One region of the Pseudomonas sp. MT3 genome, then DNA from elsewhere that is predicted to be linked to it. Evidence: predicted binding sites of a transcription regulator. Region 1 holds the regulator's gene; each other region holds the start of a gene.
The links. The regulator sigma-54, encoded in region 1, starts transcription at its own class of promoters, with help from an activator protein. The targets are predictions, from matches to a motif close to ANTGGCATNNANNTTGCTNT.
Positions count from the first base shown of each region.

Region 1 (4,163 bases):
TCAGCTCGGTCAGTGCGTTCAGCGCCTCGTTTTCCTGGTCGCCTTCGGCGGCGATATGCAGGTTGGTGCCTTTGCCGGCAGCCAGCATCATCACGGCCATGATGCTCTTGCCGTCGACGGTGCTTTCCGGGTTGCGTCCTACGCGAATCTGGCAGGGGTAGCGTCCCGCCACGCCGACGAATTTGGCTGCTGCACGGGCGTGCAGACCAAGCTTGTTGATGATGGTGATTTCGAGGGCGGGCATCGCGAGGGGCTGTCCTTTGTTGTGTGTTGCTACTAGCTCAGGTCGCGGTGGCGAATCTGCACGTTGGTGAGGCTTTCCTTGAGGGCCTTGCCGATGCGTTCGGCCAGGTAGGTCGAGCGATGCTGGCCACCGGTACAGCCGATGGCGATGGTGACATAGGCCCGGTTGCTCGCGGCGAAGCGCGGCAGCCACTTGTTCAGGTAGCCGAGGATATCCTGGTACATCTCCTCGACGTCGGGTTGCGCGGCCAGGTACTCCTGGACATCCGCGTCGAGCCCGGTGTGTTCGCGCAGCTCGGGCTTCCAGTACGGATTGGGCAGGCAGCGCACGTCGAACACCAGGTCGGCGTCCACCGGCATGCCGCGCTTGAAGCCGAAGGACTCGACGAGGAAGGCGGTACCCAGTTCGGGTTTGTTCAAGAGGCGCAGCTTGAGCACGTCGCGCAGCTGATAGAGGTTCAGGTTCGTGGTGTTGAGCTTGAGATCGGCCAGGTCGGCGATCGGCGCCAGCAGGTACGCCTCGTCTGCGATGGCTTCGGCCAGCGAGCGACTGTCGCTGGTCAGCGGGTGGCGCCGGCGCGTCTCGGAGAAGCGCTTGAGCAGCGTCTCGTCATCGGCATCGAGGTACAGCACGTCGCACTGGATGTGCTTGTCGCGGGCTTCCTGCAGCAACTCGGGGAAGCGCTGCAGCTGGCTGGGCAGGTTGCGCGCGTCGATGGAGACGGCGACCTGCGGGTGCAGCAGTTCGGTGTGCAGCAACGCACGTTGCGCCAGGTCCGGGAGGAGGCTGGCGGGCAGGTTGTCGATGCAGTAGAAACCGTTGTCCTCGAGCACGTTGAGTGCGGTGCTCTTGCCCGAGCCGGACCGTCCGCTGATGATGATCAGGCGCATGATCAGTGGCCGTTCTGGAAGTCCACGACGATCCGGTACAGCTCTTCGCCGTTGGCGGCGTGGCGCAGGCGGTCACGGACGTCGGAACGGTCGAGCATGGAAGCAATCTGCCGAAGCAGCTCCAGATGCTCTTCGGTGGCGGCTTCCGGCACCAGCAGGACGAACAGCAGATCGACCGGCGCGCCGTCGAGGGCGTCGAAGTCGACCGGGGCGTCCAGGTGCAGGATCGCGCTGATGGGGGACTGGCAGCCGGGGAGGCGGCAGTGCGGAATGGCGATGCCATTGCCGAATCCGGTGGAGCCCAGGCGTTCCCGAGCCACCAGGTTTTCGAAGATGTCTTGCGCATCGAAACCTGGTAGCTCGCGAGCTACCAGGTTTGCGATTTGTTCAAGGACGCGTTTTTTACTGCCGCCCGGCACGTTCACCAGGGAACGGCCGGGGGTCAGGATTTGCTCGAGTCGAATCATAGGGAAGGGTTAACGGACGCCAACACCCTGCTGGCGTTCGAGGTATTTTTCCTTGTGCTTGATCAGTTGGCGGTCGAGCTTGTCGGTGAGCAGGTCGATGGCTGCGTACATGTCTTCATGTTCGGCACAGGCCACCACCTCACCCCCTGCGATATGCAGGGTGGCTTCGATTTTCTGCTTCAGTTTCTCGACCTCCATGATGACCTGAACATTGGTGATCTTGTCGAAGTGGCGCTCCAGTCGTCCGAGTTTTTCGACGACATAGTCGCGCAGGGCGTCGGTCACATCCAGTTGATGTCCACTGATGTTGACTTGCATACCGCTTTCTCCTTATTGCCCGTGTATAAGTGGCAGGTTAGGTGGCCTGCCGCCGGAACACTTTGGCGTGGATCAACGTCATACCAGTCGCTTGCGTTCGCTGGAGGGAGCAATCCCCAAGGACTCCCGGTACTTGGCGACGGTGCGACGTGCCACTTGAATGCCCTGTGCTTCCAGTAAACCAGCGATCTTGCTGTCACTCAATGGCTTTTTCGGACTTTCCGCCGCGACCAGTTTCTTGATGATGGCGCGGATCGCGGTGGACGAGCATTCGCCGCCCTCGGCGGTGCTGACGTGGCTGGAGAAGAAGTACTTCAGCTCGAAGATGCCACGCGGGGTATGCATGAATTTCTGCGTGGTGACGCGCGAGATGGTCGACTCGTGCATGCCCACGGCTTCGGCGATGTCGTGCAGGACCAGGGGCTTCATCGCCTCCTCGCCGTATTCGAGGAAACCGCGCTGGTGTTCGACGATCTGGGTCGCCACCTTCATCAGCGTCTCGTTGCGGCTCTGCAGGCTCTTGATGAACCAGCGCGCTTCCTGCAACTGGTTGCGCATGAAGGTGTTGTCGGCGCTGGAATCCGCCCGGCGCACCAGGCCGGCGTACTGCGAGTTGACCCGCAGGCGCGGCACGGCTTCCTGGTTCAGCTCTACCAGCCAGCGGTCGTTGTGTTTCCGGACGATGACATCCGGCACCACGTATTCGGCTTCGCCGGACTCGATCTGCGAGCCGGGACGCGGGTGCAGCGACTGGATCAGCTCGATGGTCTCGCGCAACTCGTCTTCCTTGAGCTTCATGCGCCGCATCAGTTGGCTGTAGTCGCGGCTGCCGAGCAGGTCGAGATGATCGGAGACCAGCTTCAGGGCCTCGGTCAGCAGGTAGGTCTTGGCCGGCAACTGGCGCAGTTGCAGCAACAGGCATTCGCGCAGGTTGCGTGCGCCGACGCCGGCGGGTTCGAGTTGCTGCACGCGGCGCAGGACGACTTCCACCTCGTCCATCTCCACGCCCAGTTCCGGGTCGATGGAGGCGAGGATGTCGTCGAGGGACTCTTCGAGATAACCGTCGTCGTTGATGCCGTCGATGATACTCAGGGCGATCAGGCGGTCGGTGTCGGACATCGGCGCCAGGTTGACCTGCCAGAGCAGGTGGCTCTGCAGGCTTTCGCCAGCGGAGGTGCGGGCGGTGAAGTCCCACTCGTCATCGTCGCTGCTGGGCAGGCTGCTGGCGCTGGTCTGGTAGATGTCTTCCCAGGCGGTATCGACCGGCAGCTCGTTAGGGATGCGCTCGGCCCACTGGTCCTCGTCGAGGCTGTCGACGCTGGGGGTAGTGTTTTCCTGGAAGCTGTCCTGCGAGTTGCTGCTGGCGCCCTGGGCGGCGGAGTCGTCGCCGTCGGCCATTGGGTCGCTGTTGTCGTAGTCGTCGCCGTCTTCCTGACGTTCCAGCATCGGGTTGGACTCCAGGGCTTCCTGGATTTCCTGTTGCAGGTCCAGCGTGGAGAGCTGGAGCAGTCGGATGGCCTGTTGCAGCTGCGGAGTCATCGTCAGCTGCTGGCCCATCTTGAGGACGAGCGATGGTTTCATGGCTGGAACTAGGCACCTTGTTCGCTGGCGCAGCAAGCGCCATATCCACGACTACGGACGCCTGGGCGCCGCGAGGAAGCAAATTATATGCCTGAGTCTGGACGCTTTGCCTAGGGTCTGTCGACCTTTCGTTACAACCTGAGTATCGGGCAGGCTCGAGACGGCAGAATGCACGGCGCCGGACACAGGTCCGGGCCGTCGTGGAACGGGGCGAGGCGCCGCCGGAAGGGCGGCTTCCGGGTCAGAGACGGAACTCGTGGCCCAGATAGACTTCCTTCACCAGGTCGTTGGCGAGGATGGTCTCGGAGCTGCCCTCGGCGATCAGTTGGCCGTCGTTGACGATGTAGGCGGTTTCGCAGATATCCAGCGTCTCGCGGACGTTGTGATCGGTGATCAGCACACCGATGCCCTTGGCCTTGAGGTGATGGATGATCTGCTTGATGTCGCCCACGGAGATCGGGTCGACGCCGGCGAAGGGTTCGTCCAGCAGGATGAACTTCGGTGCGCTGGCCAGGGCGCGGGCGATTTCCACGCGGCGCCGCTCGCCGCCGGACAGGCTCATGCCGAGGTTGTCGCGGATGTGGTGGATGTGGAACTCCTCGAGCAGGCTTTCCAGTGCTTCCTGGCGACCGGCGCGATCCAGGTCGCTGCGTGTTTCGAGGA
Region 1 covers NZ_JBTVPY010000007.1:74,327-78,489, forward strand. The annotation lists gene ACYCAX_RS09220 (HPr family phosphocarrier protein) at 1-244, opposite strand, end outside; gene rapZ (RNase adapter RapZ) at 277-1,134, opposite strand; gene ptsN (PTS IIA-like nitrogen regulatory protein PtsN) at 1,137-1,601, opposite strand; gene hpf (ribosome hibernation-promoting factor, HPF/YfiA family) at 1,611-1,919, opposite strand; gene ACYCAX_RS09240 (RNA polymerase factor sigma-54) at 1,998-3,500, opposite strand; gene lptB (LPS export ABC transporter ATP-binding protein) at 3,742-4,163, opposite strand, start outside.

Region 2 (4,163 bases), on a different contig from region 1:
AGCCGCCGAGGCACCGGCGGCAGGGTCGCTGACCGCCGCAAGAACGCTCGCCGCATCGGCCCCCGTCGCACCCGCCGCATTGGTCGCAGCGGTGATGGCGGCGGTATCGTCGGTCGGATTGCCCGGGTTGCGGCCGTCAACCAGCACGTTCATGGTCCAGTCGTTGGGACCGGTCTTGGTGAAGTACTGGGTCAGCACATGGGCATTGCCCTGGCTGTCGTAGACGTTCACCGAGGTCGAGGAGTTGTAGGTGGTCGGGTCGTTGGCGTTGAACGGGGTGACCGTCGGCGTGGTGTTGGTGGAGTTCAGGTTGAAGGTCTGGGCGATCTGGCTGGTGGCCTTCGGCGCCTGGTTGCCGGTTTCGATGCGCAGGTCTCCGACCACGCCGTTCTGCAACTGGCCCTGGCCGTTCACCGGGTAGCCCTGCAGGCGGTAGCCGTTGTTGTCGACCACATAGCCGTTCTTGTCGGTACCGAAGTAGCCGGCACGGGTGTAGCTGATCGCGCCGTTGTTGCTGGTGACGAAGAAGCCGTTGCCGTTGATGGCCATGTCCAGCGCGTTCTGCGTGGAATCGATGGTGCCCTGGTTGAACAGCTGCGAGACGTTGGACAGCAGCACGCCGCTGCCGACCGGGTTGCTGCCGGAGCCCAGCACGGAGGCGGCATAGACATCGGAGAACTCCGAACGTGACTGCTTGAAGCCGACGGTGCTGGCGTTGGCGATGTTGTTGCCGGTGGTGTTCAGGTCACTGGAGGCGGCCTTGATGCCGCTGAGTCCGATATTGAAAGACATCTCTAATCTCCTTGTCGGTATCGCCGACGCGAATCTGTTCAGGAGCCTCTGCGCGTCGGCTGGGCGGTGTTGGAAGCGGGCTCGGACGGCTCATTTGCAAACCGCGTCCTCGTCCACTTCAGCCTTGCCCAGCGCCAGCTCGATGGCTCCTGGTCTGGTCCGTTACTGGCCGATGATCTGCACTTTGGACAGGCCGATGCTGCCCAGCCCGGCGAGGTTCAGCGTCAGCTCGCCGCCGTTCTGCCCGAGGGTCACGCTGTCGACGTTGGCCGGCAGGAAGGTGGTCAGGCCGTAGGTCTGGCCTTCGTAGTTGGTCTGCGCCTCGAACTTGTAGCGTCCCGGCGGCATGAGATTGCCGCTCGAATCCTTGCCGTCCCACATGAAGTTGACGTTGCCGGCGGTCTGCTGGCCCATCTCGATGCGGTTCACCAGGGTGCCCTTGTCGTCATAGATGTTGACCCAGCTGTTGGCCGTGGAAACCGGCAGGGTGTAGGTGCCCTTGAAGGTTTCGGCGGTGTCGACCATCGACTTGTCGGTCGGCACGATGACCTTGCGCCCCACCAGCGACGAGGCCTGCAGGGCCTGGGACGACTGGTAGTTGGAGAGGATGCTGTCCATGCTGCTGTTCAGCGACTGGATGCCTTCCACGGTACTGAACTGCGCCAGCTGGGCGATGAACTCGCCGTTTTCCTGCGGCGACATCGGGTCCTGGTTGTTCATCTGCGCGACCAGCAGCTTGAGGAACTCATCCTTGCCGAGGTTGTTCTTGCCGGTCGTGCCCTTGCTGTCGTTCTGGATCGAGTACTGGTCCAGAACCGAGCCGGTGCCATTGATGCTGCTGTTGTCGATGCTCATCGTGCTTCCTCAGCGCTTACTGACCCAGGGTCAGGACCTTCTGCATCATCTGCTTGGCGGTGTTCATCATTTCCGCGTTGGTCTGGAACGCGCGGCTGGCGGAGATCATGTCGGCCATCTCCTCCACCACGTTGACGTTGGGGTAGTAGACGTAGCCATCCTTGTCGGCGGCCGGGTGGTTGGGCTCGTAGCGCGGGATCAGCGAGCTCTTGTCCTCGACCACGCCCAGCACCTGCACGCCGGTGCCGGCCTGGTCGGTCTCGCCGAACAGCGAACCCTGGTCGCCGCCCCAGGCCTGCTGGAACAGGGTGGCAAACACCGGGTGGCGGGCACGGTAGGTCTGGTCGACGCTGGAGGAGACGGTCTCAGCGTTGGCGATGTTCGACGCGGTGGTGTTCAGACGGGTGGTCTGGGCACTCATGCCGGTACCGGCGATGTTGAAGACACTGGCGAGCGACATGGCGATTACTCCCCGCGCAGGGCGTTCATCAGCCCTTTGAACTTGTTGTTGAGGAAGGTGAAGGAGGCCTGGAACTGCACGGAGTTCTCCGCGTAGTTGGACTGTTCGATCTGTTCATCGACGGTGTTCTGGTCGATCGACGGCTGGGTCGGGTTGCGGTACTTCAGCGACTCGTCGCCCATGCCGAAACCCTCGGCGGCGATGTGGTGCGCGTTGGTCCGGGTGGCGTTGAAGGTACCGTTCTTGAGCTTGTCGGACTGGGCCGCCAGCACCGAGGCGAAATCCAGGTCGCGCGCCTTGTAGTTCGGCGTGTCGGCGTTGGCCAGGTTGTTGGCCAGGACTTCAGCGCGCTGGGAGCGGAAGCTCAGCGCTTGCTGGTGGATGCCGAGGGCTTTGTCGAAGCTGATGCTCATGGTCGCGAACCTGTTTGCCGGTGTGGGCTTGCCAACACTTCAGCAAGGTGCGTGCCAGATTTACATATCCTTTAATATCAATGGCTTGAGTGCATATCGAGAGCGGCAAGGGGCGGCAAACAGCGGCAAGCGGCAACCGGTTTCCTTGCCGCCGGGAGCAAGGCGGCAAGCGCGCCGCCCTTCTGCACCGCTGCCGCTTCTGGTTGCCTTTCGTAGGGGCGGAGCGACGCAGAAACACCGACCAAGACGGCGGATAACGCTTGAAACGTCATTCATCCTGAAAAACCATCAAGCCCCCGCCCCCCCATCACTTGGCCTTGTAGATGATCCCCGGACTGCACTGGACCATCTGGTAATGGTCCGGCAACGCATTGAGCGCTTCCGACGCACCGAGGAACAGGTACCCGCCCGGCTTCAACGTGGCATGGATGCGCAGCAGGATGTCGCGCTTCATCTCCGCCGAGAAATAGATCAGCACATTGCGGCAGAACACCATGTCGAACTTGCCCAGCGTGGCATAGCTGTCCAGCAGGTTCAGCGCGCGAAACTCCACGCGGCTCCTGATCGCCGGCTTGACCGTCCAGCGCCCCGGCGTCTTCTGGTCGAAGTAGCGGGCCAGGCGCTCCTGCGACAGGCCGCGGCCGATGGCCAGGCTGTCGTACTCGCCGGCGCGGCAGGCAGTGAGCATGGAGCCGGAAAGATCGGTGGCGACGATCTGCACGCCGGCCTTGAGCTGGCCGAGGTTGGTGCGCTCGAATTCGTCGATGGACATCGACAGCGAATAGGGTTCCTGTCCCGAGGAGCAGGCCGCCGACCAGATGCGCAGGCGCTGGCCGGGGCTGGCCTTGATCATCTCCGGCAGCACCCGGCTTTTCAGCACGTCGAAGGGATAGGTATCGCGAAACCACAGGGTCTCGTTAGTGGTCATGGCGTCCACCACCTGCTCGCGCAACTGGCTGCGGCCCTGGACCTTCTGCACCAGTTCCCCGAGGGACTTGATGCCCTGCTGCTCCATCAACTTGTTCAAGCGGCTGGCGACCAGATACTGCTTGTTGGCGCCCAGAAGGATGCCGCAGGTCTTCTCCAGGAAATCCCGGAACAGCTCGAAATCAGCATTGGTGGATGTCACAGATACGCCTCTTTACTCATGGACGGTTGCCGTCGACACGGCGGCAACTGCCTGACCGGTGTTCAAAAACCATAGCCGAAGACCGGGGGGCGGCACCGGCGCCGCCCCATTGACCCGCACGGGCCTACTCAGGCCGCCGTGCCGTCCACCGCCTTGATCCGGTCCGCCACGCGGGCGGCCAGGTCGTCGGGACGGAACTTGGCGAGGAAGTCGTCAGCGCCGACCTTCTTCACCATCGCCTGGTTGAACACCCCGGACAGCGAAGTATGCAGGAGAATATGCACATCCTGCATGCGCGGGTCGTGACGGATTTCCGCGGTCAGGGTGTAGCCATCCATTTCCGGCATCTCGATGTCCGAGATCACCATCAGCAGCTCGCTGCCCGGATGCCCGCCCGCCTCCACCATCTGCCGCAGGTAGTCCAGCGCCTGGCGGCCATCGCCCAGCGCCAGCACCTCGACGCCGACGGTCTCCAGGCAGCGCACCAGTTGCTTGCGCGCCACCGAGGAATCGT
Region 2 covers NZ_JBTVPY010000004.1:40,528-44,690, reverse strand. The annotation lists gene ACYCAX_RS05350 (flagellar hook protein FlgE) at 1-792, opposite strand, end outside; gene flgD (flagellar hook assembly protein FlgD) at 955-1,647, opposite strand; gene flgC (flagellar basal body rod protein FlgC) at 1,664-2,107, opposite strand; gene flgB (flagellar basal body rod protein FlgB) at 2,113-2,520, opposite strand; gene cheR (protein-glutamate O-methyltransferase CheR) at 2,828-3,649, opposite strand; gene ACYCAX_RS05325 (chemotaxis protein CheV) at 3,778-4,163, opposite strand, start outside.
Region 2: a site for sigma-54 is predicted at 2,560-2,579, ahead of flgB (flagellar basal body rod protein FlgB). Genes of this name have one in related genera too.

Region 3 (4,163 bases), on a different contig from region 1:
TGACCCAGTCAGGACGCGCGCCCGGACGGTCGATCTTGTTCACCACGACGATCGGACGCAGGCCGGCCTTGAAGGCCTTCTGGGTCACGAAGCGGGTCTGCGGCATGGGGCCGTCCTGGGCGTCGACCACCAGCAGCACGGAGTCCACCATGGACATCACGCGCTCTACTTCACCGCCGAAGTCGGCGTGGCCGGGGGTGTCGACGATGTTGATGCTGTAGTCGTTCCACTTCAGCGCGGTGTTCTTCGCCAGGATGGTGATGCCACGCTCTTTTTCCTGGTCGTTGGAGTCCATCACGCGCTCGTTTTCCGCTTCTTTGCGGTCGAGGGTGCCGGACAGGCGCAGGAGCTTGTCTACGAGGGTGGTCTTGCCATGGTCGACGTGGGCGATGATGGCGATGTTGCGCAGTTTTTCGATCACAGTGTCAGTCTCGATAGTGAATCTTCGGCTGCCGTTTTCGGCAGCGGGGGCCGGGCCGTGGCGCGGCGGTGCAAAAGGTCAGGGCGTGAGCCTACGCACCGAATGTGTCGGGAGGTCGGTGGCGGATACTGCCGCCGAACAGTCCGGGCTGGCGGCGTTGGTCCGCGCCTTTATTGCGGACGGTAAACACGCACATTGGTGTGCCCTTCGTTGACCAGGTGGTGGGCGTGCAGGCGACTCATCACGCCCTTGTCGCAGTACAGGAGGTACTGGCGGTTGGGATCCAGTTCCTTGAACTTGCTGTTGATCGCGTAGAACGGCATGGGCAGCACTTCGATGCCTTCGAGCGCCAGCGGTTCATCTTCCTGGGCATCCGGGTGACGGATGTCCACCACGATCTGGCCCGGCAGCACTTCGTCGACCATTTCCACCGGCAGGTCCTTGCCCAGTTCGTCGATCACGCGGTCGACGGTCATCTGGGTGGAGCGCTCCAGGGCGCGGTCGAGCACGGCCATGTCGAACTTGGTTTCTTCGTGGTCGACGCGGTAAGGCTTGGCCTGGGTGGTCGGGTTCACCGAGATCACGCCGCAGTATTCGGGCATGTGCTTGGCGAACTCGGCGGTGCCGATCCGGGTCGCGGTGTCGATGATGTCCTGCTTGTGGCTGACGATCAGCGGACGCAGCACCAGGGTATCGGTCACCCGGTCGATCACCGAGAGGTTCGGCAGGGTCTGGCTGGACACCTGGGAGATCGCCTCGCCGGTCACCAGGGCGTTCAGCTCCAGGCGCTCGGCCACGCGGCTGGCGGCGCGCAGCATCATGCGCTTGAGGGTCACGCCCATGTAGCTGTCGTCGACCTTGGTGAGAATCTCGCCGACCACTTCCTCGAAGGGCACGCTGACGAACAGCACGCGCTGGGAACGGCCGTACTTCTCCCACAGGTAGTGCGCGACTTCCATCACGCCCAGCTCGTGGGCGCGGCCGCCGAGGTTGAAGAACACGAAGTGGCTGATCATGCCGCGGCGCATCATCTGGTAGGCCGCCACGGTGGAGTCGAAGCCGCCGGACATCAGCACCAGCACCTGCTCCAGCGCGCCCAGCGGGTAGCCGCCGAGGCCTTCGTGCTGGGCATGGATCACGTACAGGCGGTCGTAGCGGATTTCCACCCGCACCTGCACTTCCGGGTTCTTCAGCGACACGCCCGCAGCGCCGCACTGCTGGCGCAGGCCACCGCCGACGTAACGCTCGACGTCGATGGAGGTGAACGGGTGCTTGCCGGCGCGCTTGCAGCGCATGGAGAAGATCTTGCCCGGCAGCTTGTCGGCGAAGTGCAGCTTGCACTTCTCCAGAATGTCGTCGAAGTCGCCCAGCGGGTATTCGTGCACTTCCAGGAAGTGGCCGATGCCCGGCGTGCAGCTCAGGCGCTCGATCATCTCGCGCAGGACCTTGGGGTCGGTGACCTTGGTCTCGACGTCCAGGTTGTCCCACTCGCCTTCCACCAGCAGCTCGGGATCGAGGTCGCGGAGCACCGTGCGAATGTTCTTCGCCAGCTGGCGGATGAAGCGCTTGCGCACCGGCCGGCTCTTGATGGTGATTTCCTGGAAGACCTTGACGATGAGTTTCATGCGGACCGGGCGATTGCAATGGGACGGAAAAAAAGGGGCAAGATTATATCCGAAATTGCTCAAGACTTGAGCAGAAATCGGAGACTTTCTTTTGGGTGCACCAAAATGGAATGCCGCACCACAATGAAGCACTAAAACGGTGCACAATTACCCGGAAATTCCTGGTCGCACTCGCCGAAGCCCCGCAAATCAGCGGTTCTGCACGATTACGGGCACTGGCACGCAACTTGCTCCCTTGTGAGGCAGGTTGCCCTGACGGAGTATTCCGGCCGGCATCACCCGATCCTGGGGCACAGAAGTTCCCAGCTCTAATCCCTCCTGGAGGACAGCATGTCGTACAAGTCGCAACAACTGATCAAAGATCATGACGTGAAGTGGGTTGACCTGCGCTTCACCGATACCAAAGGCAAGCAGCAACACGTCACCATGCCGGCCCGCGACGCGCTGGACGATGACTTCTTCGAAGCCGGCAAGATGTTCGACGGCTCCTCCATCGAAGGCTGGAAGGGCATCGAAGCCTCCGACATGATCCTGCTGCCGGACGACAGCACCGCCGTGCTCGACCCGTTCACCGAAGAGCCGACCCTGATCCTGGTCTGCGACATCATCGAGCCGAGCACCATGCAGGGCTACGAGCGCGACCCGCGCAACATCGCCAAGCGCGCCGAGGAATACCTGAAGTCCACCGGTATCGGTGACACCGTATTCGTCGGCCCGGAGCCGGAGTTCTTCATCTTCGACGAAGTGAAGTTCAAGTCCGACATCTCCGGCTCGATGTTCAAGATCTACTCCGAGCAGGCTTCCTGGAACACCGACGCCGACATCGAAAGCGGCAACAAGGGCCACCGTCCGGGCGTGAAAGGCGGCTACTTCCCGGTACCGCCGGTCGACCACGACCACGAAATCCGTACCGCCATGTGTAATGCCATGGAAGAAATGGGCCTGGTCATCGAAGTTCACCACCACGAAGTGGCGACTGCCGGCCAGAACGAAATCGGCGTGCAGTTCAACACCCTGGTGAAGAAGGCCGACGAAGTCCAGACCCTGAAGTACTGCATCCACAACGTCGCCGACGCCTACGGCAAGACCGTGACCTTCATGCCGAAGCCGCTGTACGGCGACAACGGCTCGGGCATGCACGTGCACATGTCCATCTCGAAAGACGGCAAGAACACCTTCGCCGGTGAAGGCTATGCCGGCCTGTCCGAGACCGCCCTGTACTTCATCGGCGGCATCATCAAGCACGGCAAGGCCCTGAACGGCTTCACCAACCCGGCCACCAACTCCTACAAGCGTCTGGTTCCGGGCTTCGAAGCCCCAGTCATGCTGGCCTACTCCGCCCGCAACCGTTCCGCCTCGATCCGTATTCCGTACGTGTCCAGCCCGAAAGCCCGCCGCATCGAAGCGCGCTTCCCGGACCCGGCTGCCAACCCGTACCTGTGCTTCGCCGCGCTGCTGATGGCCGGCCTGGACGGCATCCAGAACAAGATTCACCCCGGCGATGCCGCCGACAAGAACCTGTACGACCTGCCGCCGGAAGAGGCGAAGGAAATCCCGCAGGTTTGCGGCAGCCTGAAAGAGGCGCTGGAAGAACTCGACAAGGGCCGTGCGTTCCTGACCAAGGGCGGCGTGTTCACCGACGAGTTCATCGATGCCTACATCGAGCTGAAGTCGGAAGAAGAGATCAAGGTGCGCACCTTCGTGCACCCGCTGGAATACGACCTGTACTACAGCGTCTGATCCACGAATACCTATATAAATAGCGTCAGCATTAAGGCCTCCTTCGGGAGGCCTTTTTTATGGACTCAGGAAAGCTGGCACCCGCTATTTTGTAGGAGCGAGCTTGCTCGCGAACCGACCCAGCACCGGTGCCGTCGGGTAATCCGTTCGCGAGCAAGCTCGCTCCTACGAAGAGCAGCGCCGCGAAGCGGAATCAGATCCCGCCGTCTACTGGCACGCCCTGCCCCTCGTCGTCCTCGCGCTGCGAGGTGCGCATCCGCGAGAGCTGCACATTCAGCCGCGGCATCGACAGTTCGAGGCCCGCCTTGTCCAGCTTCTGGCGCAGGCGCAGGTTGAAGGCGCGCTGCACTTCCCACTGGCGGATCGGCGCGGTCTTC
Region 3 covers NZ_JBTVPY010000008.1:167,384-171,546, reverse strand. The annotation lists gene typA (translational GTPase TypA) at 1-421, opposite strand, end outside; gene thiI (tRNA uracil 4-sulfurtransferase ThiI) at 592-2,046, opposite strand; gene glnA (glutamate--ammonia ligase) at 2,377-3,786, shown strand; gene ACYCAX_RS10655 (mechanosensitive ion channel family protein) at 3,980-4,163, opposite strand, start outside.
Region 3: a site for sigma-54 is predicted at 2,261-2,280, ahead of glnA (glutamate--ammonia ligase). Genes of this name have one in related genera too.